Regions from separate parts of the Virgibacillus sp. L01 genome, predicted to be linked through region 2. Evidence: a T-box and tRNA genes for the amino acid it is inferred to sense, from the RefSeq annotation. Region 2 holds a T-box; the other holds one or more tRNA genes.
What was found. A T-box is a leader RNA that pairs with one kind of tRNA and senses whether it is charged. The one in region 2 lies ahead of alaS (alanine--tRNA ligase), so its partner is inferred to be a tRNA-Ala.
Positions count from the first base shown of each region.

Region 1: it encodes a tRNA-Ala, which carries the amino acid that the T-box ahead of alaS (alanine--tRNA ligase) is inferred to sense. The anticodon was not compared.

Region 1 is NZ_JBQQCP010000001.1:395,243-405,905, forward strand. It holds gene ACTWQM_RS01820 (NAD(P)/FAD-dependent oxidoreductase) at 1-1,007, shown strand, start outside; gene ACTWQM_RS01825 (sodium/proline symporter) at 1,105-2,565, shown strand; gene ACTWQM_RS01830 (hypothetical protein) at 2,713-3,012, opposite strand; gene ACTWQM_RS01835 (MBL fold metallo-hydrolase) at 3,242-4,543, shown strand; gene ACTWQM_RS01840 (DUF3006 domain-containing protein) at 4,546-4,809, shown strand; gene motB (flagellar motor protein MotB) at 4,890-5,660, opposite strand; gene motA (flagellar motor stator protein MotA) at 5,638-6,438, opposite strand; cyclic di-GMP riboswitch class I at 6,561-6,645, opposite strand; tRNA gene ACTWQM_RS01855 (tRNA-Ala) at 7,143-7,215, opposite strand; gene panD (aspartate 1-decarboxylase) at 7,436-7,828, opposite strand; partial or broken gene ACTWQM_RS01865 (long-chain fatty acid--CoA ligase) at 7,978-9,673, opposite strand; gene ACTWQM_RS01870 (class I adenylate-forming enzyme family protein) at 9,689-10,663, opposite strand, start outside.
Region 2 is NZ_JBQQCP010000004.1:21,174-31,836, forward strand. It holds gene ACTWQM_RS08835 (cysteine desulfurase family protein) at 1-545, shown strand, start outside; gene mnmA (tRNA 2-thiouridine(34) synthase MnmA) at 561-1,670, shown strand; gene ACTWQM_RS08845 (tetratricopeptide repeat protein) at 1,789-2,457, shown strand; gene recD2 (SF1B family DNA helicase RecD2) at 2,476-4,800, shown strand; gene ACTWQM_RS08855 (hypothetical protein) at 4,864-5,055, shown strand; gene ACTWQM_RS08860 (AI-2E family transporter) at 5,103-6,170, shown strand; T-box leader at 6,220-6,426, shown strand; gene alaS (alanine--tRNA ligase) at 6,489-9,134, shown strand; gene ACTWQM_RS08870 (IreB family regulatory phosphoprotein) at 9,224-9,490, shown strand; gene ruvX (Holliday junction resolvase RuvX) at 9,491-9,907, shown strand; gene ACTWQM_RS08880 (DUF1292 domain-containing protein) at 9,920-10,210, shown strand; gene mltG (endolytic transglycosylase MltG) at 10,330-10,663, shown strand, end outside.

The DNA of each region.
Region 1 (10,663 bases), on a different contig from region 2:
GACAGTTATTCACCACAGCAATCAACATTCAAATTAGTCGCTACAGTTTACAACAATACAAAACATTTCCTGAAGACATGGCAATAAACGGTGAGAAAGCTGAAATAGATTTTCAGCAACGAGGCTATTTGTTCTTAGCTAAAAATGAAAATATAGATCAATTGCAAAAGCAAGCGAACTTACAGCATGAATATGGTGTTCCATCTGAGTTCTTAACACGTGGAGAATTAGTAACCATTATCCCTGAATTAAACACAGATGATTTACAAGGAGGGTTGTATTGTGCAGAAGATGGATATCTTGATCCCTATTCGGTTATGCAAGGCTATGCCAAAAAGGCAAAACAGCTTGGGGCGTCCTATGTATATGAACCAGTGGAAACGATTCTAAAAAATGATCAGGGCATTACCGGTGTACAATTAGAAAATGGCGATACCTATCACGCGCCAATCGTTATAAATTGTGCCGGTCCTTGGGCACCAGCATTAAGTGAAACAATAAATTGTCCTGTACCTGTTATTCCATTAAAAAGGCAGATTATCCAGTTTGACATCGCAGAACCTTTAACAAACAAAATACCTTTAACGGTTGATCCTACCGGGGTTTACTTTCGTCATGAAGGTCAAAGTTTAATTGTTGGGTTCTCAGAAAAAGTTAAGCCAGGAATCGATTTTAGATGGTCCCGCGAACTTTTCCTAGAGCAGTTATGGCCAATTCTCGGACATCGGATTGATAATTTTCTATACGCAAAGGTCATCAGTGGCTGGGCAGGAATGTACAGCCATAATACAAAGGACCAAAATGCGATTATCGGTGAACATCCAGAAGTAAATGGTTACTATTTAGCATGTGGGTTCAGCGGGCATGGTATGCAGCAGGCACCAGCTGTAGGTAAAGGTTTATCCGAATTAATCCGTACCGGAAACTATCACACACTTAATTTATCACCACTCAGATTTGAGCGTTTTGCAGAAAATGAATTACTTATTGAAGGTGCAATAGTCTAATCAATAATCACTAAAGAAGGAGGATGATTTAAGGGTTCGAAGTTAAGCTAATCTACAAGATTTATGTAAGCGATTACAATAAATGGAGGGTTAACGAATGAGTATAATTTTAATCGAGTTTATTTTGTATTGTTTAGTCATATTGGCTATTGGTTACTATTTCAGTAAGAAAAGTAAGACACATTCTGATTTTTTACTAGGTGGAAAAAAGTTACCTGGATGGGCACTCGCCTTTTCTGAACGCGCAACTGGTGAATCAGCATGGTTACTATTAGGGTATACCGGTTTCGTATTTATGACGGGATTGTCAGGAGTTTGGGTAGCTGCCGGTATCGCAATTGGTATTTTATTTGCCTGGTTATTCCTAGCCAAAAAATTTATGAGGGAGACCAATAAGTATAATGTCTTAACACTTCCCGATTACCTTGCTGTTCGGTTCGGCGATAAAGCCAATATTATTCGCTGGCTGACAAGTATCCTGATTGCCGGATTTCTAATGTTTTATGTAGGTGCACAAATGGCTGGTGCTGGTAAAATGCTTTTCACGACATTTGGTATGCCTCCCACAGCTGGCGTTATTTTAGCTACTATAATCATAATTATTATTGCATTTGCTGGCGGTTTTATATCAGTTGTTTGGACAGACATGATTCAAAGTATCATGATGTTAATTACATTAGTCGTTTTACCTATTGTCGCACTTATTTACATTAACACAAACGACTTATCAATTAGTCAATCACTTGCTGATGCAGGCAATTCCTACAACCATTGGTTTGGCGGACTAACCGGTTTTGCCGTTGGTGTATTATTCTTCAACAACTTCTCATGGTTCTTTGGATTTCTAGGCGGCCAGCCACAGCTTAGCGCCCGTTTCATGGCACTCAAAAATGATAAAGAAGCTAATCAAGGCAGTGTAGTTGCTATCATATGGACAGTTCTCGCTTATAGCGGTGCATTCCTAATCGGTATCTGTGCAATTGCGATGTACAGTCAGGGATCTTTTGCTGATGTCGAAATCATTCTGCCGACTATGATTCTGGACTTAATGCCCCCTTGGATTGCTGGTATCCTGCTTGCGGGAATTCTGGCTGCAATCATCACTACTGCCGATTCACAGCTAATGGTTGTTACAAGTTCGGTCAGTGAGGATATTATTCACAAAGCAATGGGTATCGATCTGACAGAAAAACAATTAATCTGGATATCACGTGCTTCTGTTGTATTTTTCGGATTAGTTGGAATGACAATTGCGCTCGTGTCGGAATCGTTGCTGTATCTTGTTGTCAGTTGGGCCTGGGCAGGGGTAGGATGTACACTTTCCCCAGCTATCTTAATGACATTTTTCTGGAAACGATACTCAGGTGCTGGTGTAATAGCCACCATCCTGGCAGGCTTAATCTCTACGTTAATCTGGATCAGCACACCACTCGAAGGTATGATCACATCCAAGTTTTCCACCTTTTTCATAGCTTTAATCTTCGGTATTGTGTTTAGTTTATTAATGCCAGATAAGGACGAGAAAATAGAATTAGGTACAACAGAAGAAGCATTGTAATAAATTAGCAGGAGGCAGTGCCTTAGGTGCTGCTTCTTACTATAAGAATCGAACCTCACGCCAAGGAAGTCGCATAAATTAAAATAAATTTTTCACCTGAAAGATGACACTTTTTTTGTTTTAGAATCGATTGTATTGTTAATAGAATTACTTGTTTAATTTAGTTATCCCGATCAGGCAAGATACGTGTAAATCTGGAAAATTACAGGTGCCACGCATTTTAATTCGGAGCCATGTATTCGGTGTACTCCCTGGTGGTAATGTATACATCGATACAACAAGTTCTTGCTGCAGTTCTTCCAGTAAAATAACGGCCTGATTGTCATCTTCAATTCGATCCAATACTCCGGTTGTAATCAGTTCTAAATTGACGTTAGAATTAAGGTCAGAGTTAAACAATGACAGTAAAAATAGCATCACCAGATAATGCTTCCAGACAATATTCATGAGGTGACTCCTTGTTTCACTTTTTTCTATTATGACAAGAAACATTACTTTTTGCACATAACGAAAATTTAAAAACCGAAGCCGCAACTCATACAAAAATTTAGTTTTCCCCTAGATAAAAATCAAAATTTCCCGGACAAAATTAATCTCAAAATTCAATTATGGTCATTTTGTATATAGATTTTCCCGAATAGCTCTGATACGCTTAAGAAAAAGTAACATTAGGCAAATGGAGGGGAAAACTGAAGTGGCCAAAAAATATTTATTTATAATGATTTTCGCTATACTGGTAGCCTGCGGACAAAATCCTGATCAAGGTTCAACTGAGCAACAAACGGTCACAAACCATTCGGAAACAGTAAAAGAATCATTACAAGATAAGGAGAAACCGAAAGAGCAAGATTCAAATCAAAGCGAAACCGATGGGACTTCCGACTCAAAGTCAAATGAAGAACCTAATAAAAAGAGCAATTCTTTATCCGATTTGAAAGTTCACTACATAGATGTAGGACAAGCGGATGCTACCCTTTTTCAATATAAAAGTGATGGTGAGCAATACACTATATTGTTTGATACAGGAGATTGGCAAGGAAATGAAGTGCCTAATTACCTGTCAGCACAAGGTGTCTCTTCTATCGATATACTCATTGTCAGTCATGCTGATGCTGATCATTCCGGGCAATTGGCAGAAGTCATGAACACATTTGATGTTGGTGAAGTTTGGATGTCTGGAAATGAAAGCTCATCACAAACATTTCAACAAGGTATGAAGGCTGTTCTGGCAAGTGACGCGGATTACGATGAGCCAAGAACCGGAGACACATTTGAAATTGGTTCGATGGACATAACCGTTCTCCATCCAGGCAGTATTTCCGGTAACACAAACGAAGAATCCATTTCCGCAAAATTCACATATGGCGACATGAGCTTCCTGTTCACTGGCGATGCTGATCGTGATGGCGAGATGAAAATGATGGACAGCGGAAATAGTGTGAATGCTGACTTTTTACAATTAGGACATCACGGATCTAATACATCCAGTGACCCAGCCTTTATTGATGCGGTAAGTCCGGAAGTAGCCATCTATAGCGCAGGCGCAGATAATCAATACGGACACCCGCATGCTGAGGTGGTTTCACTTATCCAAAATGATGAGATCAAGTTATATGGCACGGATGTTCATGGGACAATTGTTGTAACAACGGACGGAAGCGACTATACCGTTCAGACAAAAGATGACGGCACAATCAGCCCAAGCAGCAGTGGTTCCTCAGATAACTCATCCAATAATGATACAAGTGATCAATCAACTAACACAGAAAAATCGCCAGCAACTGGTGATTGTATCAACATCAACAAAGCATCGTCTGAAGAATTACAGGAAATTATCCATATCGGGCCAGCACGTTCAGAGGACTTAATTAATTTGAGACCATTTCAATCTGTCAGTGATTTAACAGATGTTAGTGGAATCGGCCCATCGCGGATCAACGATATCAAAAGCCAAGGCTTGGCCTGTACAGGAGGATAAATATGAAAGGGATACTTGATCGATTTGAAGATACTAACAAAGCTGTCATACTCATGGAGGAAACAAAGGAAGAAGTAGTCATTCCTGCTGAACTATTACCAGAAGGAAGCAGTGAAAATACGTATTTCAACATGGAAAAAATAAATGATGAGTACCAAATTGTTTCGATTGATGAAGCAACCACGCAAAAGGAAGCTGAAAAATCATCTGATTTAATGGCTAAGTTACGTGCCAAAAACAAGGGGAGTAAGTTTAAGAAGAAATAAATTTTTAAAAGCCGAAATCCATTTAGGTGGGATTTCGGCTTTTAGTTTATTGATCAATAACCGAAGTGGCAAGCACCACACTACAATTCCCCGGCAATATCATAATTAGGCAATATCAGTACTTCTACTCGTCTATTTTTTGCCCGGTTTTGATCATTAGTATTAGGTAACATAGGTTTATGTTCACCAAATCCTTTTGCACTGAATGTTTTGGGGTCAAGCTTTTCATTCTCTAAAATCAGGCGCATAAAGTTAACTGCTCGCATGACACTTAAATCCCAATTCGATGAAAACTCACTAGTGCGAATTGGCCTGTCATCTGTATGACCACTGACTATTATTTGGTGTGGTGGGTCCGTGTATAGAAAGGTTGATATAGCACTTGCAATTTCCCTGCCTTCTCCTCTCACCACAGCGCTTCCTGAATCAAATGTTACATCATTGATGATCGTTATTAATAACCCTTCACCATTTAGATTGGTCCCTAACTTTTCGGATAGATTATTTTCGTTTATATATTTATTTATTCTTTGCTGGAGCATTTCCAATTTTTTTAACTCTTGTTCACTATTACTTAATTTTTCCTCTTCCTCAGGTTTTTCAGTCTCCTCTTCATCTTCTTCCACATCTTGAGGCATCTCTATTGTACTATTACTTTCTTCAAGTATCCCTTCCCCACCTGAAAACTCACTATTAAACACGCGCGAGAGCTCTTCATATTTTTTTGCATCTAACTCACTCATCGAAAACAGCACTATGAATAAGGCTAAAAGCAGAGTTAATAAATCCGCATAAGGAAGTAGCCAGGATTCACTCATATGAAGTTCATCATTCTTCTTCTTTCTGCGCATTTGATCCCTCCTGAGCTAATTTCGACAATTCTCTTGGCGATAAATAGGAACTTAGTTTATCTCGAATCAGCTGTGGAGATTCACCATTTGTGATGGATAATACACCTTCAATCATGATTTGTTTCATTAGTACCTCTTTTTTTGATTTCTCTTTAAGTTTGTTTGCGAAAGGGTGCCACAATACATAACCAGAAAATATACCAAACAGTGTTGCTATAAAAGCTGAAGAAATAGCATGTCCTAAAGCCTCCATGTCATTCAGGTCACCTAAAGCAGCAATTAGACCAACAACAGCTCCTAACACACCAAGAGTCGGAGCATATGTCCCAGCTTGCGAAAAGACTGAAACTCCTTTTTGATGTCTGTCTTCCATAGCATCAACTTTTTCTAACATAAGCTCTCTAATAAACTCAGTTGATTGCCCATCAACAGCCAACTGGATGCCTGATGATAAAAAGCTATCATCCAGTTGATCTATTTTAGCTTCAAGTGTCAGTATTCCTTCTTTTCTGGTAAGCTCTGCCCATTCAGTAAATGTATCAACCGTTTGTTTTATATCATTCTGTTTATCTTCCCTAAAAAGGATGACAAAAAGGCTCGGTACTCTTTTAATCGTTTCCATTGGAAAAGCAATACAAACAGACGCAATTGTTCCAAAAAATATAATAATAAACGCGGCGGGATTAATTAACGCTGCTGGACTAACACCTTTTAGTGTCATGCCCACCCCTAAAGCTAAAAACCCGATAATAATACCAATAATTGATGTCTTATCCATCGATATGTACCTCCTTGAAGATAGGGGAGAAACTTGATGTTCCCTACTTTTCCTATAATAAAAAATAGCCTACCAAAAGTGATAGACTTAATTAGTTTAACTACTAATCTTTTCATCCTTTTTTCGGTAACCCGGCAATCATAGTCATAAGACCTTAGACCCGTGGCTCTGCGTCCTTACCTTTCAATAAGTTTGCCATTCTCGTAGGTTATTTAATTTTTAATGTAATCTTATTAGAAGTTTCATACTAACTATATCGTTCAAAAATCCGGAAAGTTGAATACGTAGAGGAAAGAAAAAATATTTTGAAAATGTGGGTCTGCATGTGAGGATTATTTGACTAAGGGCTTAGTCGGTGTTGCTAAGTGAATCCTCATTCCGTTATTTGCCTCAAATAACGACTTTTGGCACCGGTTTCGGATCCTCATTCCGCTATTTGCCCTTTTCACCATCATTTCCCTTTCTTTTAAGACTATTAGCGGAACGAGGATTCACTTCAATCACTTTTGAGCAGTTTTTCTAGCATTTAGCGGAACGAGGATCCGCCATAATTACTTACATGGAATTTATCGGATCCTTATTCCGTTATCGCCAAGCTTTAATATAGATAAGCCTTAGTTGTACTTATGCAGTAAGAAAGTATTTATACTTTCTTACTGCATAATAAAAACACAATCCACCTCAGTAGTAGATTGTGTTTACGATGGAGCATATCGGGCTCGAACCGATGACCTCTTCGCTGCCAGCGAAGCGCTCTCCCAGCTGAGCTAATGCCCCAGTTGGACAGTCTTTATTATAGCATTTTTTTGACTGTTTTCAAGGGTGTAAAATGAAATAAGGGCTATACTTGGAATCAGTGGATTGTATATCAGCCTAATAGTAGGTTTTACTGTATCAGTAGATTGTAGAGAACTATTCTTTTTATTCAATTCCGCTATGCCCCCACAATATAAAAAAAGCCCGGAAAACCCTCCAGGCTCTTCATTGTAAACTTAACTTATAATTCCACACCCTCAGGCAAATGTAAATCATGTTCCTCAACACTGGTGATCTCGTTATTTTCATCTACAAATACCACTTTAGGCTTTAAATCTTCTATTTCCTCATCGGTCATGAGTCCTTGGCTCAAAATAATAACCAGGTCATCTGGAGAAAACAAGTTTGCAGGCGGACCGTTGAGGCAAATGCGGTTTGAACCCTCTGGAGCTGGAATGGCATAGGTCTTCCATCTTGCCGCATTTCGTATGTTTGCAATCTGCACCATTTCATAAGGCTTAATATTTGCTTCCTTCATTAACTTGCAATCAATCGTTATACTTCCAACATAATCAAGCTCAGCCTCTGTGACTGTAGCTCTATGTATCTTTCCTTTACACATTAAACGTTGCATAAAAGTGCCTCCCCTATAATAAATGAACATCTCAAGTATAGTATGACGTAAAACCAAGGATAATTACAAGTGAGCTTTTTCAAGCATAGCAGGCTTTCCCATAAAAAAAGAAATGGAACGCTACTAGAACGCTCCACACCTTACAATACTTACACATTCAACTGTTCGTTCACCTGTTCACGTAATGCTCTTTTCAGGAATTTGCCGACAGAAGTTTTGGGAATTTCCTTAATGAACATAACATCATCCGGTAACCACCATTTCGCAAATTGGGGTTCTAAAAATTCAATTATATCCTGTTTTGATAACTGTTCATCTTCTTTTAGTACAACACATGCTAATGGGCGTTCCTGCCATTTTGGGTGAGGAATCGATACAACCGCAGCTTCAAAAACAGATTCATGGGCCATTATCGCATTTTCTAAATCAACCGAAGAAATCCATTCACCACCACTCTTAATAAGATCTTTGGTTCGATCAACTATTTTAATAGATCCTTCTTCATCAATCGTAACAACATCACCCGTATATAGCCAGCCGTCTCGAAAAACATCCTTGCTTCGGTCATCATTATAGTATTCATCTGCAATCCAGGACCCGCGAATAAGCAGTTCACCCATTTCTTTTCCATCTGAATTTATTTCTCCATTTTCATTGATCGCCTTCACATCCAACCCTGGAACAACCATTCCCTGTTTTGATCGAATTTCCAGTCTGTCTTCTTCAGGTAGTTCTGTCTGATAACTTTTTAGTCGGGCAAGGGTTACAAGCGGCGTGGTTTCTGTCATACCGTATGCATGGATAAACGGAATGCCATGTTCTGATTCAAACGCTCGAATCATCCCTTTAGGAGCAGCTGCCCCACCGCATAGAACAGCGCGTAAACTTTCCATATTATAGTTTCCTTTTTCCAATTCGTTAAGCAAACCTAGCCAAATTGTTGGAACCCCTGCCGTTAGCGTTACCTTATATGACTCAATAAGCTCGGCAAGTATCTTCGGTGTCATCATCGGCCCAGGAAGAACTTGTGTCGAACCAAGCCAAGTTGCCACAAAAGGCATTCCCCAGGCATTTGCATGGAACATTGGGACCACCGGCATCAGGACATCTGATTCTGAAATTGCTGCAGTATCAGCCATACTTAGCACCATACTGTGTAAAACAATACCCCGATGTGAATACACGACACCCTTTGGCTTTCCGGTTGTAGCTGACGTATAACACATCCCTGCAGGATCTTCTTCCTCAATATCCATTGAAAATTGGTATGCTTCATCACCTTCTGAAACCAGCGCTTCATATGAATAAAGCGGTTCTATCTTACTCTCTGGCGGTTTTTCTTCATCCGACATAACAATAAAGGCTTCAACAGTTGGTAATTTATCTTTTATTTTCTCAATTAACGGTAGTAAGTCTACATCAATTAAAAGTACTTTATCCTCTGCATGATTAATAATGTATACAAGATGCTCCTCTGCCAATCGGATATTAATGGTGTGTAAAACTGCACCCATGGATGGTATCGTTAGAAAACTTGGCATTCGCCAAGCCTTTAATTGCGAATGCCTTAGTTGCACTTATGCAGTAGGAAAGTTTTATACTTTCCTATCTGCCAAAATAAGCCTCCAAATGGCGGTGGTGATTCCATGCAAATGTTCCGACTCTATCACCTTTTTGAACACCCAATTTTCCCAAGGCACTTGAGAGAGCCCTGGTACGTTTGCTGATTTCTTGATAGTTGAGCCGGTGAATCCCACCTTGGGTACGCGAGATTATTTCTTTCTTCGGAAAATACTTTTCAGCACGCTCTATTAACGAAACGAGTGTTAAAGGCGTATTCATCATTCTAAATCTCCCCCTTTAGTGGTTACTGGATCCTGTTTTTAACGATTCACGCAGTTTATATTTCATCACTTTTCCTGAGGCATTCCGCAGCAATTCATTCTCTTCAAAGAAGTCAGTAGGCATTTTATAACCTGCAAGATGCTCCCTGCAGAAATCCTTTAATTCTACATAATCAATCGTTTCCCCCTGCTTCGCCACGACAATTGCAACAACCCGCTCACCCCATGTCTCATCAGGTAATCCAACAACAGCTACTTCCAGTATTTTTGGGTGTTTATACAGCACTTGTTCAACCTCAGTTGAATACACATTTTCGCCGCCGGAAATAATCATGTCCTTTTTCCGATCTACCAGTGTTACATAGCCTTCTTCATCGATAGTGGCCAAGTCTCCTGTATAAAGCCACCCGTCGTGCAGGACTTTTTGTGTTTCTTCAGGGTTGTTGTAATAGCTTTTCATGACCATTTCACTACGGATAATAAATTCACCGACTTGCCCTGGATGAACATCTTCACCTGAGTCTGTTACGACTCTTGCTTCCGTGTTCAGCATCGCCCGGCCGCCGGCGCCAAGTTTCGTTTTATGATCTTCAGGCCAAAGCAGAACGCCACCTGGTCCGCCTTCTGTTAAACCACACATATTGAAAAATTGATCATGACCGAACATTTCCATAGATTTTTCTAAAAGTGGGACAGGCATAGGTGCTGCACCATAGCCACATCTTTTTACAGATGACAAATTATATTTTTCTTTATCCGGAACCTGTAGAAAAAAGTTATACATGGTAGGGATTCCAAAAAATAGACTAATTTGATGTTCGTCAATTGCTTTTAATGCTTGAACAGGATCAAAATTCTGATGGATTACCTGGGTGCTCCCAAGATACGTAGCAGTAATCATAAATAGATTTAACTGAGCAGAGTGGAAAAGTGGTGCAACATGGAAAAGATTGTCTTCTGTGCCAATTTTCATCATAATTGATGTGGAGAA
Region 2 (10,663 bases):
CCCATAAAATAAATGGGCCTAAAGGTATTGGCTTTTTGTATGCCGCAAATAATGTAAAAATAGAAGCCCTTCAGTTTGGGGGCGAACAAGAGCGAAAACGTCGGCCCGGTACAGAGAATGTTGCTGGTGCTGTTGGTTTCCAAAAAGCAGTAGACTTAGCAATCAATAACAAAACGGACAGAAATACTTCCTATCAGGGTTTTAAGGATCAATTTATTTCGCACCTATCGGATAGTGGGATCAATTTTGAGATAAATGGTGATGAAAAAAAATCTATTGCGTCGATTGTAAATATTAGTTTCCCAGGTACGAATGTGGAGTCGCTCCTTACTAATTTTGATTTAGATGGAATTGCTGCTTCAAGCGGAAGTGCATGTACCGCCGGGTCAGTTGAGCCATCACATGTTCTGGCAGCAATGTATGGCGAGAATGATGAACGGACAACCAATTCAATACGCTTTAGTTTTGGTATTTTTAATACAACCGAGAATATAGAGGAAGCTGCAAATAGAGTAGTGAAAATCGTTAAACGATTAACAGCATAGAAGGTGGTGAAAGTAATGAGTAGCAATAAAGATATAAGAGTAGTTGTTGGAATGAGTGGAGGTGTTGATTCTTCCGTAGCCGCATTACTGCTGAAGGAGCAAGGTTATGATGTTGTTGGTATCTTTATGAAAAATTGGGATGATACTGATGAAAATGGTGTTTGTACTGCAACAGATGACTATGATGATGTAGTAAGGGTTTGTAATCAACTGGATATTCCTTACTTTGCCGTGAATTTTGAAAAGCAATATTGGGATAAAGTATTTACTTATTTCTTGGACGAATATAAAGCAGGAAGAACCCCGAATCCTGACGTAATGTGCAATAAAGAGATAAAATTTAAAGCATTCCTTGAACATGCTACATCCTTGGGTGCAGACTATCTGGCAACAGGTCATTATGCACAAGTTAGAAAAACTGATGGTGAATACGAAATGTTGCGTGGTGTTGATGATAATAAGGACCAGACATACTTTCTGAATCAATTGACAGAGGATGTACTGGCAAAAGTTATGTTTCCTTTAGGGCATATGAATAAAAAAGAAGTACGTGAGATTGCTATGGAGTATGACCTTGTTACGGCAACTAAGAAAGACAGTACTGGTATTTGTTTCATTGGCGAACGAAACTTCAAAGAGTTCTTAAGTGAGTATTTACCTGCACAACCTGGTCTGATGAAGACATTAACGGGTATTGAAAAGGGAAAGCATGATGGTCTTATGTATTACACAATAGGTCAGCGCCAAGGCCTAGGTATAGGTGGTTCAGGTGATCCATGGTTTGTCGTTGGAAAAAACCTGGAAGAAAATATTTTATATGTGGAACAAGGCTTTGATAATGAGAAACTTTATTCAGACGGATTGATAGCATCTGAGGTAAACTGGATCAAAGTCCCTGGTGAAGGATCAGTTACATGTACAGCTAAGTTCCGGTATCGGCAAAAGGATAGTGCGGTTACAGTTCATAAACTGGAAGATAACAAGGTACATGTTGAATTCCATGAAAAACAACGTGCCATTACACCTGGACAAGCAGTTGTATTTTATGATGGAGAAGTATGCTTAGGTGGAGGCACAATTGATGAAGTTATTAAAGATGAAACTTACTTGGATTACGTAGGATAATGAGAGGGATCATCAAGTGGTCCCCTCTATTTTATTTATTAGTTACTGCATAATTCGAAGTAAAGCTTTCGTCACTATAGATAAACCAAGTTTCTAATTATTGGAGGATTTACAAAAGATGGACAGAAATCAGGAAGCAATAAATTTAATGAAGGAACAGAAATATGAAGAGGCTGCAGAAATCTTCAATAAAGTCATCGAAGAAAACCCGGAAAACCCCCTCGGCTATATTAATTTCGGAAACTTACTCCTTCATGTCAATGATCTTGAACGTGCACAGCGTTTCTTTGAGAAGGCAATAGAACTTGATGAACATGCGGCGACTGCATATTATGGACTTGGTAATGTTTATTATGAAGAGTCGGTTTATCCGAAAGCACAGGAAAATTTTCAGAAGGCTATAGATATCGGTCTGGTCGAAGCAGATGTTTACTTCATGCTAGGCATGACCTTTTATCATGAAGAGCATTTCAAGCTTGCATTACCATATTTGTTACGGGCAACCGAGCTTGATCCGGATGATGCGGAAGTACTATTCCAGTACGGGTTGACGTTGGCACAGAGTGACCATATTAAAGACGCAAGAACGGTTTTTAAAAATGTATTGAAACTGGAAGAACAACATAGTGACGCACATTATAATTTGGGTGTAATTTCAATATATGACGAGAATCTATCAGATGCATTGGACCATTTTGAGAAAGCGCTGGAAATACAGCCGGAACACACACTGGCAGCAAATGGAAAAAGTCAGATTGAAGAGTTGCTGAATAACACGGATATGTAAGATTGTGAGGTTGTTTAAATGATACTGGATGAGCAATCTAATACAGATCAAGGCTATATAAAAGGTGAACTTTTATATATGATTTTTCAAAATAAGAATGAACATTTCTCGATTGCTAAAATAAAAGTTCATGATACAAATGAGAATACCAAAGACAAGGAAATTGTTGTGAAAGGTTATTTCTCCGACCTGCAGGATGCGACGATTTATCGTTTTTATGGTGATTTTGAAAAACATGTTAAATTCGGTATGCAATATCAGGTTAAATCGTTTGAGACATATATTCCGGATACAAAAGACGGATTGATTGCTTATTTATCCAGTGATTTATTTTATGGTATAGGTGAAAAAACAGCTACAAGGGTAGTTGATGTGCTAGGTGAAAGTGCAATTTCAAAAATATTAAATAACGATGAAGTGTTAAATGATGTCCCTGGGTTAAAAAAAGAAAAATCCGAATTACTCAGCAAAACATTGCAGGAAAATCAGGGATTTGAACACATTGTTGTGCATTTATCCAAATATGGAATTGGATTGAAAATGGCTCAAAAGATTTACCAGGAATATAAAGACGAAGCAATTGATGTGCTGCAAAATGATCCATATCAATATGTATTTGATATTGAAGGGTTTGGCTTTCGGACAGCTGATCAAATCGCCCAGCAAAATGGCTTATCACTAACACATCCAAACAGAATTGGTGCTGGGTGTATTTATATTTTACAGAGGAATATTCAGGATGGGCATGTGTATTTACCTATTGATAATTGTGTGAAACAGGTGCTGGACCTGCTTTTAAATCCTGAACAGTCGCTGACAGTGGACATGGTTTCTAACCGTCTGGAAGATTTAAATAAGGAAAAAGCTATTATCATGAAGGATGGAAACGTGTATCTGCCTTCACTTTATTATGCTGAAGATGGGTTTGCTTCTAATATCAACCGTCTGATGAAAAAACCTATTGAACAGGATACAACGATGGCTGAACTGATGAAGATTATTGGTGATATTGAAGAATCAGAGGTATTAAGTTATGGAAAAGAGCAATTTAACGCGATAAACCATGCTTTAAAGTCAAAATTAATGATCGTTACGGGTGGACCCGGAACAGGGAAAACGACTGTGATCAAAGGGATTTTGAAATCATATGCAGCAATACACAATGTCTCAACTAATCCTGGTGACTATGATTCAGAGACAGATTTTCCATTTATTTTAACAGCGCCTACTGGAAGAGCGTCCAAGCGCTTAACAGAATCTACCGGTCTACCGGCAGTGACTATTCATCGATTGCTGGGCTGGGACGGAAGAGATGGTTTTGAAAAAAATGAAAATGAACAGTTATCTGGAAAGTTTTTAATTATAGACGAGTTCTCTATGGTTGACATATGGCTGGCAAATAGTCTGTTTAAGGCAATTCCGGATGATATGCAAGTGTTACTTGTAGGTGATGAAGATCAGCTTCCATCCGTTGGGCCCGGCCAAGTGTTAGCTGATTTGTTAGGCAGCGAATTAATTCCTGTCGTAAGCCTTAATGAAGTGTATAGGCAAAAAGAAGGTTCAAAAATAATTCAACTGGCACATTTGATTAAACATGACACGTGTACAGCTGAATCCTTATCTAATGATAAGGATTTCAGTTTTATCCCTTGCGTGGAGCATCAGATGATTGATGTCATCACAAAGGTGTTTCACAAAGCGAAAGATAAAGGTGTTGAGTTAAGAGATATTCAAGTCTTGGCACCAATGTATCGGTCACAAGCTGGAATAACAGTCATTAATCAGCAGTTACAAACGTTGGTAAATCCTAAATCATCAACAAAGCGTGAAGTTAAAATGAACGATATTGTGTATCGAACAGGGGATAAAGTACTTCAGCTTGTCAATAAGCCAGAAGATGGTGTCTTTAATGGGGACATTGGAGAAATAGTAGCTATATTTGAAGAAGATGAAAATGTAGATCATGTAGAACAATTAGTAATTGATTTTGAAGGCAAAGAAGTAGTTTATGAACGGAAAGATTATGTAAATATCATGCATGCTTATTGTATTTCAATTCATAAATCACAAGGGAGCGAATTTCCAATTGTGATTATGCCTGTCGTATCTTCGTATAATAGGATGCTGCGTAAAAACCTGCTGTATACTGGCATAACCAGGAGTAAAAAGTCATTAATTATTTGTGGTCAGCAAAATGCATTTTTACGTGGAGTAAGTACACTGGATACAAATAGGCGTTATACCACATTGCCAGAACAATTGAATGATAGGCTACAGGATATTCCAATAAATATGTATGAGGATGAGGAAGAAAAGGAAATATCACCTTATGATTTCATGTAATTCATTAGTATATTTTTTAAGATTCGGGCAAGCATAGGAAAAAAGACTAAAGGAGCTTTGATTATGTTCGTGTGCCCGAATTGTAATGGTAAAGATATAGGGAAAATAGGATCTCAGCAATATTATTGCTGGACTTGTTTTATCGAGCTGTCAGTGTCTGGAAATGAGTTAACAATCCATCAGGTTGAAGCAGACGGATCTTTAAGTTCACTTGATGATCTGTTTTCTGAAGATGAACGGAAAATCCAATGGTAACCCTTAGTAGTAAATGAAAGCTATATTTCTGCTAGGGAGTGTAAGATATGTTTAAAGGTAAAAAACCATTAGATGTGCTGTATTGGGCCATTACCGGAATTGTTGTATTACTGTTTATATTTCTATTTGTAAAACTTTCCCCGATTTTTGGAGCTTTCTTTTCTTTTCTTTGGTATTTGCTTTCACCTTTTTTAATTGCTATTCTTATCGCTTATCTCATTTATCCCGTCATCAAAAAAATGCATCATTTTAATATTCCTAAGAGTATTGCTATTTTAATAATTTATCTCTTATTTTTTGGAGGTACTGCTTATTTAATTTACCGGGTTTACCCCGCAGTCATTCACCAGTTAAGTGATTTAAATAAGCAGCTGCCGCACTTAATTGACATGTACCGCAATTTTGTGTACAGCTTATACGAGTACACTTCCTTTTTGCCGGAAACAGTACATGATAAGATGGATGAGTTGATTTACGATATAGAATCTTTTATTGAGAATCTTCTGACCGACCTTGTAAGAGGATTTACAAAAGTATTCGATTTGATCGTGTTCCTCACTGTAATTCCTGTATTAGTTTTTTATTTTCTAAAGGATTTTGTCAAAATAAAAAACTATTTTAAAAAATGGGTTCCATCGAACTATCAAGCACGAATCAGTGATTTGACTCATGCGATAGATAAAAGCCTGGGAAATTATATTCGTGGGCAATTACTGGTTTGTCTATTTGTAACCTTAACAACATTTCTGGCATTTTATATCTTAGATGTTAAATATGCCTTGTTATTAGCGATAATCATTGGACTAACAAATATCATTCCATACTTCGGACCGATTATCGGTGCAATTCCTGCTGTCGCAATAACCGCTGCAACTTCTGGTGAAATGGTATTAATGGTATTACTCAGTATCTTCATCATCCAGTTAATTGAAGGTAATTTATTATCTCCATATATCGTAGGGAAAAGTATTAGCATTCACCCGGTTGCCATCATATTTGCATTGCTTTTGGGCGGTCAATTAAGTGGTGTAGTTGGAATGATATTGGCTGTACCAGTGTTAACAATATTGAATGTAATCATAACACATTTATTTGCAAGCAGTCGATATAATTGACATTTCTGCTTTTGTTTTCTATAATATCGAATAACTAGTAAATTAATATTAAAATACGTTGAAAGTTCTAAGTACATGATCCGCTCATTTAAGAGAGGGATTTCCTTCGGGCTGCAAGAGATCCTAATGAAGAGACATGGAAAGCTAAACTGGAGTACGGTTAATAACCGTCGGTCGCATACCGTTATAATGACAAAGTGATGGATAAAAATATTGTCCATAATTAGGGTGGTACCGCGAATATCTCGTCCCTGCATGCATGCAGAGAGGGGATTTTTTTATTGTTATAGAATAATTTTAAATAATGGAGGCGGAATTATGAAACAGTTAACTTCAGCACAGGTACGACAAATGTTTCTAGACTTTTTCAAAGAAAAAGGACACCGTGTTGAACCAAGTGAATCTTTAGTACCAAAAGAGGATCCAACATTGTTATGGATTAATAGTGGTGTTGCAACATTAAAAAAGTATTTTGATGGTCGGGTTATCCCAGATAATCCGCGGCTGGTTAATGCACAAAAATCAATCCGGACAAATGATATTGAAAACGTAGGATTTACCGCAAGACATCATACGTTTTTTGAAATGCTTGGCAATTTTTCAATTGGTGATTATTTTAAAAAAGAAGCAATTGAATGGGGATGGGAGTTTTTAACCAGTGATAAGTGGATCGGTTTTGATCCTGAACGATTGGCTGTAACTGTCCATCCTGAAGATGATGAGGCATATGATATTTGGCTACATGACGTTAAAATCCCGGAAGAACGTATTATTCGTCTTGAAGAGAATTTTTGGGATATCGGTGAGGGACCGAGTGGACCAAATACTGAGATATTCTATGACCGTGGTGAACATTATGGGAGCGATCCAAATGATCCTGAACTTTATCCTGGCGGTGAAAATGAACGTTACCTGGAGATATGGAACTTAGTATTTTCTCAATTTAACCATAATCCTGACGATACTTACTCACCATTACCTAAGAAAAATATTGATACTGGTATGGGACTAGAACGGGTAGTGTCGGTTATTCAAGACGTTCCAACTAACTTTGAGACGGATTTGTTCATGCCAATAATCAGGAAAACTGAAGAACTGTCCGGAAGAGTATATGGCAAGAATACTGCAGATGATACAGCATTCAAAGTCATTGCGGATCATGTCAGGACAGTAACATTTGCAATAGGAGATAATGCGCTACCATCAAACGAAGGCAGAGGATATGTGTTAAGAAGATTGTTGCGACGTGCGGTGCGCTTTGCTAAGCAAATTGGTATAGATAAGCCATTTATGTATCAATTGGTCCCTGTTGTTGGAGAAATTATGAAAGACTTTTACCCTGAGGTAGTCAAACAACAAAAGAATATTGAAAGCATTGTTGAAATTGAGGAACAACGCTTCCATGAAACATTAAATGATGGCTTGGATATTCTGACATCAATTATGTCAAAAGAAAAAAGTAAAGGAAGCGATGTTTTTCCAGGGAATGAAGTGTTCAAACTATATGATACGTACGGTTTTCCTAAAGAACTAACTGAAGAATATGTAGCAGAACAGGGATTTACTATTGATGAAGAAGGTTTTAAAGAAGAGATGGAAAAGCAGCGTGAACGAGCTAGAAATGCACGTCAAAAGGTAGACTCTATGCAAGTACAGGATGGTATATTAAGTGAGATAGAAGCAGATAGTACGTTTATTGGCTATAATCATTTAGAAACAGATACAACAATTACGGCAATCGTAAGTGGAAGTGATGTAGTGGATAAAGCCACGGCTGGAGAAGAAGTAATGCTGTTCTTACAAGAAACTCCATTCTATGCTGAGAGTGGAGGACAGACTGCTGATAATGGCTGGATTTATACGGATACTGCTTCAGCATATGTTGAAGATGTTCAAAAAGATCCAAAAGGTCAACATATTCACCGGGTACGTGTGAAAGATGGTGAGCTGTATACTGGAAGCAGTTTAAAGGCAATAGTTGATAAAGGATTTCGAACAGCTATTATCAAGAACCATACTGCAACACACTTGTTACACCAGGCTTTAAAAGATGTGCTCGGTGACCACGTGAATCAGGCTGGTTCTATGGTGACCCCAGACCGATTGCGATTTGACTTTTCACATTTCGGTTCCGTAAAACAGGAAGAGCTACAGCAGATTGAACAAATTGTAAATCAAAAAATATGGGCCTCATTACCATTAGTTATTGATAATAAGAAAATAGATGATGCTAAAGAAATGGGAGCAATGGCTCTATTTGGTGAAAAATACGGGGATATTGTTCGTGTAGTTCAAATAGGGGATTATAGTATTGAATTATGTGGTGGCTGTCATGTTAAAAATACAGCTGAAATTGGTCTGTTTAAACTTGTATCTGAGACAGGTATAGGTGCTGGTACAAGGAGAATTGAAGCGATTTCCAGTAAACAGGCGTATGAGTATGTAAATAATAAGCTTGACGTGTTACAATCAACAGCACAGCTACTAAAAACAAATGAAGAGAAGACTCCGGAAAAAGTGCAAGGTTTGTTTCAGGAAATTAAGTCACTGCAGAAAGCTAATGAATCACTGAGTGCCAAACTTTCAAATTCTGAAGCATCATCGATAATGGAACAAGTGAAAACGGTAAAGGGTGTTAATGTTCTAGCGCAGCAGGTGAATGTTAAGGACATGAATCAGCTTCGGAACATGGTTGATGACTTGAAACAAAAATTAGAATCAGGCGTTATACTGCTAGCAGCAGAGAATAACCAAAAAGTGCAGCTTGCTGCCGGTATATCAAAAGATTTAATTGAAGATGGCTTACATGCTGGTAATTTAATTAAAGAAGCTGCTGAACTATGTGGCGGCGGTGGTGGCGGTCGCCCGGATATGGCTCAGGCCGGCGGTAAAGATCCTAATAAGATTAATGATGCATTAAAGCTTGCAAATAAATATGTAGAAGAGAAAAGTATTAAAAAATAGCTTGTATTCTATCTGACAAAAAAAGATATAATAATAACAGTAAACATGTTAGAATATGAATAAGGCAAAACATGGAATGAGGTGTCACTATGAGCTCTATTGATAAAACAATGAAATTTAATTTTTCGGAGGAACCTTTTGATCAGGACATAAAGGAAATTCTGTTTACTGTCCATGGTGCACTTAAGGAAAAAGGTTATAACCCGATCAATCAAATTGTGGGTTATTTATTATCTGGTGACCCTGCATATATACCAAGGTATAATGATGCAAGGAACTTAATACGAAAAGTTGAGCGTGACGAGGTAATTGAAGAATTGGTGAAATTTTATCTAGAAGAACAAAAGGATAGATAAATGAAAATAATAGGATTAGATGTTGGCTCGAAAACAATTGGTATCGCTGTGAGCGACGCATTTGGCTGGACTGCACAAGGTCTGACCACAATAAGGTGGGATGAGCAGGAAATACATTCTGCTGATGAACAGCTTGAAAAAATTTTAAAGGAACATGAAATTGAAAAAGCTGTAATAGGATTGCCAAAAAATATGAATAATACGATTGGTGAACGAGGAAAAGCATCCGAGAGATACGCAAAACATATTGAAGAATCATACAATATCCCTGTAATTCTTTGGGATGAAAGGCTTACAACTATTGCAGCAGAACGAGTCCTGCTGCAGGCTGATGTCAGCAGAAAGAAAAGAAAAAAAGTAATAGACAAGATGGCAGCTGTAATGATTTTACAAGGTTATCTTGACCAACAGAATTAAAGGAGTGTAGTAATGGCGCTTGAGGAAAAGGAACGTATTATTATACCAGATGAAAATGGTGAGGAACATCTATTTGAAGTTTTATTTACCTTTGATATAGATGAAACAGAACAATCGTATATCGCCGTGGTACCAGTTGAGCAAAAAGATGATGAAGAAGTAGAAGTTTATGCATTTCGTTATGAAGAAAAGGAAAAGGATGATAATGACCTTTCCCTGTTTCCGATTGAATCAGAACAGGAATGGGAAATTGTTGAGGAAATGCTGAATACTCTAGCCAATGAAGAAGAGGATGAAAAGTAGTTAAAGGTAACAAATAATAGATTATTTAGCTGATGTCAAATAATGATATCGGCTTTTCTTTTATTATGGCTAAATTTTATTTTTTTTAGTATAATGTACCGGGTGAGGGGGATAAATGAATGTTTAAAAATAAAAAGTCTGGTAATTATAAGGACAACCTAATAAAGCGCAGCGAGGATGCTAGAACCGTGAGAAAAATTGTCGCCATTATAATTTTCGCGTTAGTTCTTATACTTGCCATAGGTGGGATATCAGGATACACATATGTTAAATCCGCCTTACAGCCTGTCAATCCCGATAGTGAGAAGGAAGTGAAAGTTGAAATTCCAATGGGTTCTTCAACATCCAGTATTGCAAGTATACTTGAGAAAAATGGGGTTATAAAAGATAGCCGTGTTTTTAGGTTTTACATAAAATTTAAGAATGAATCTAACTTTCAGGCGGGGGAATACA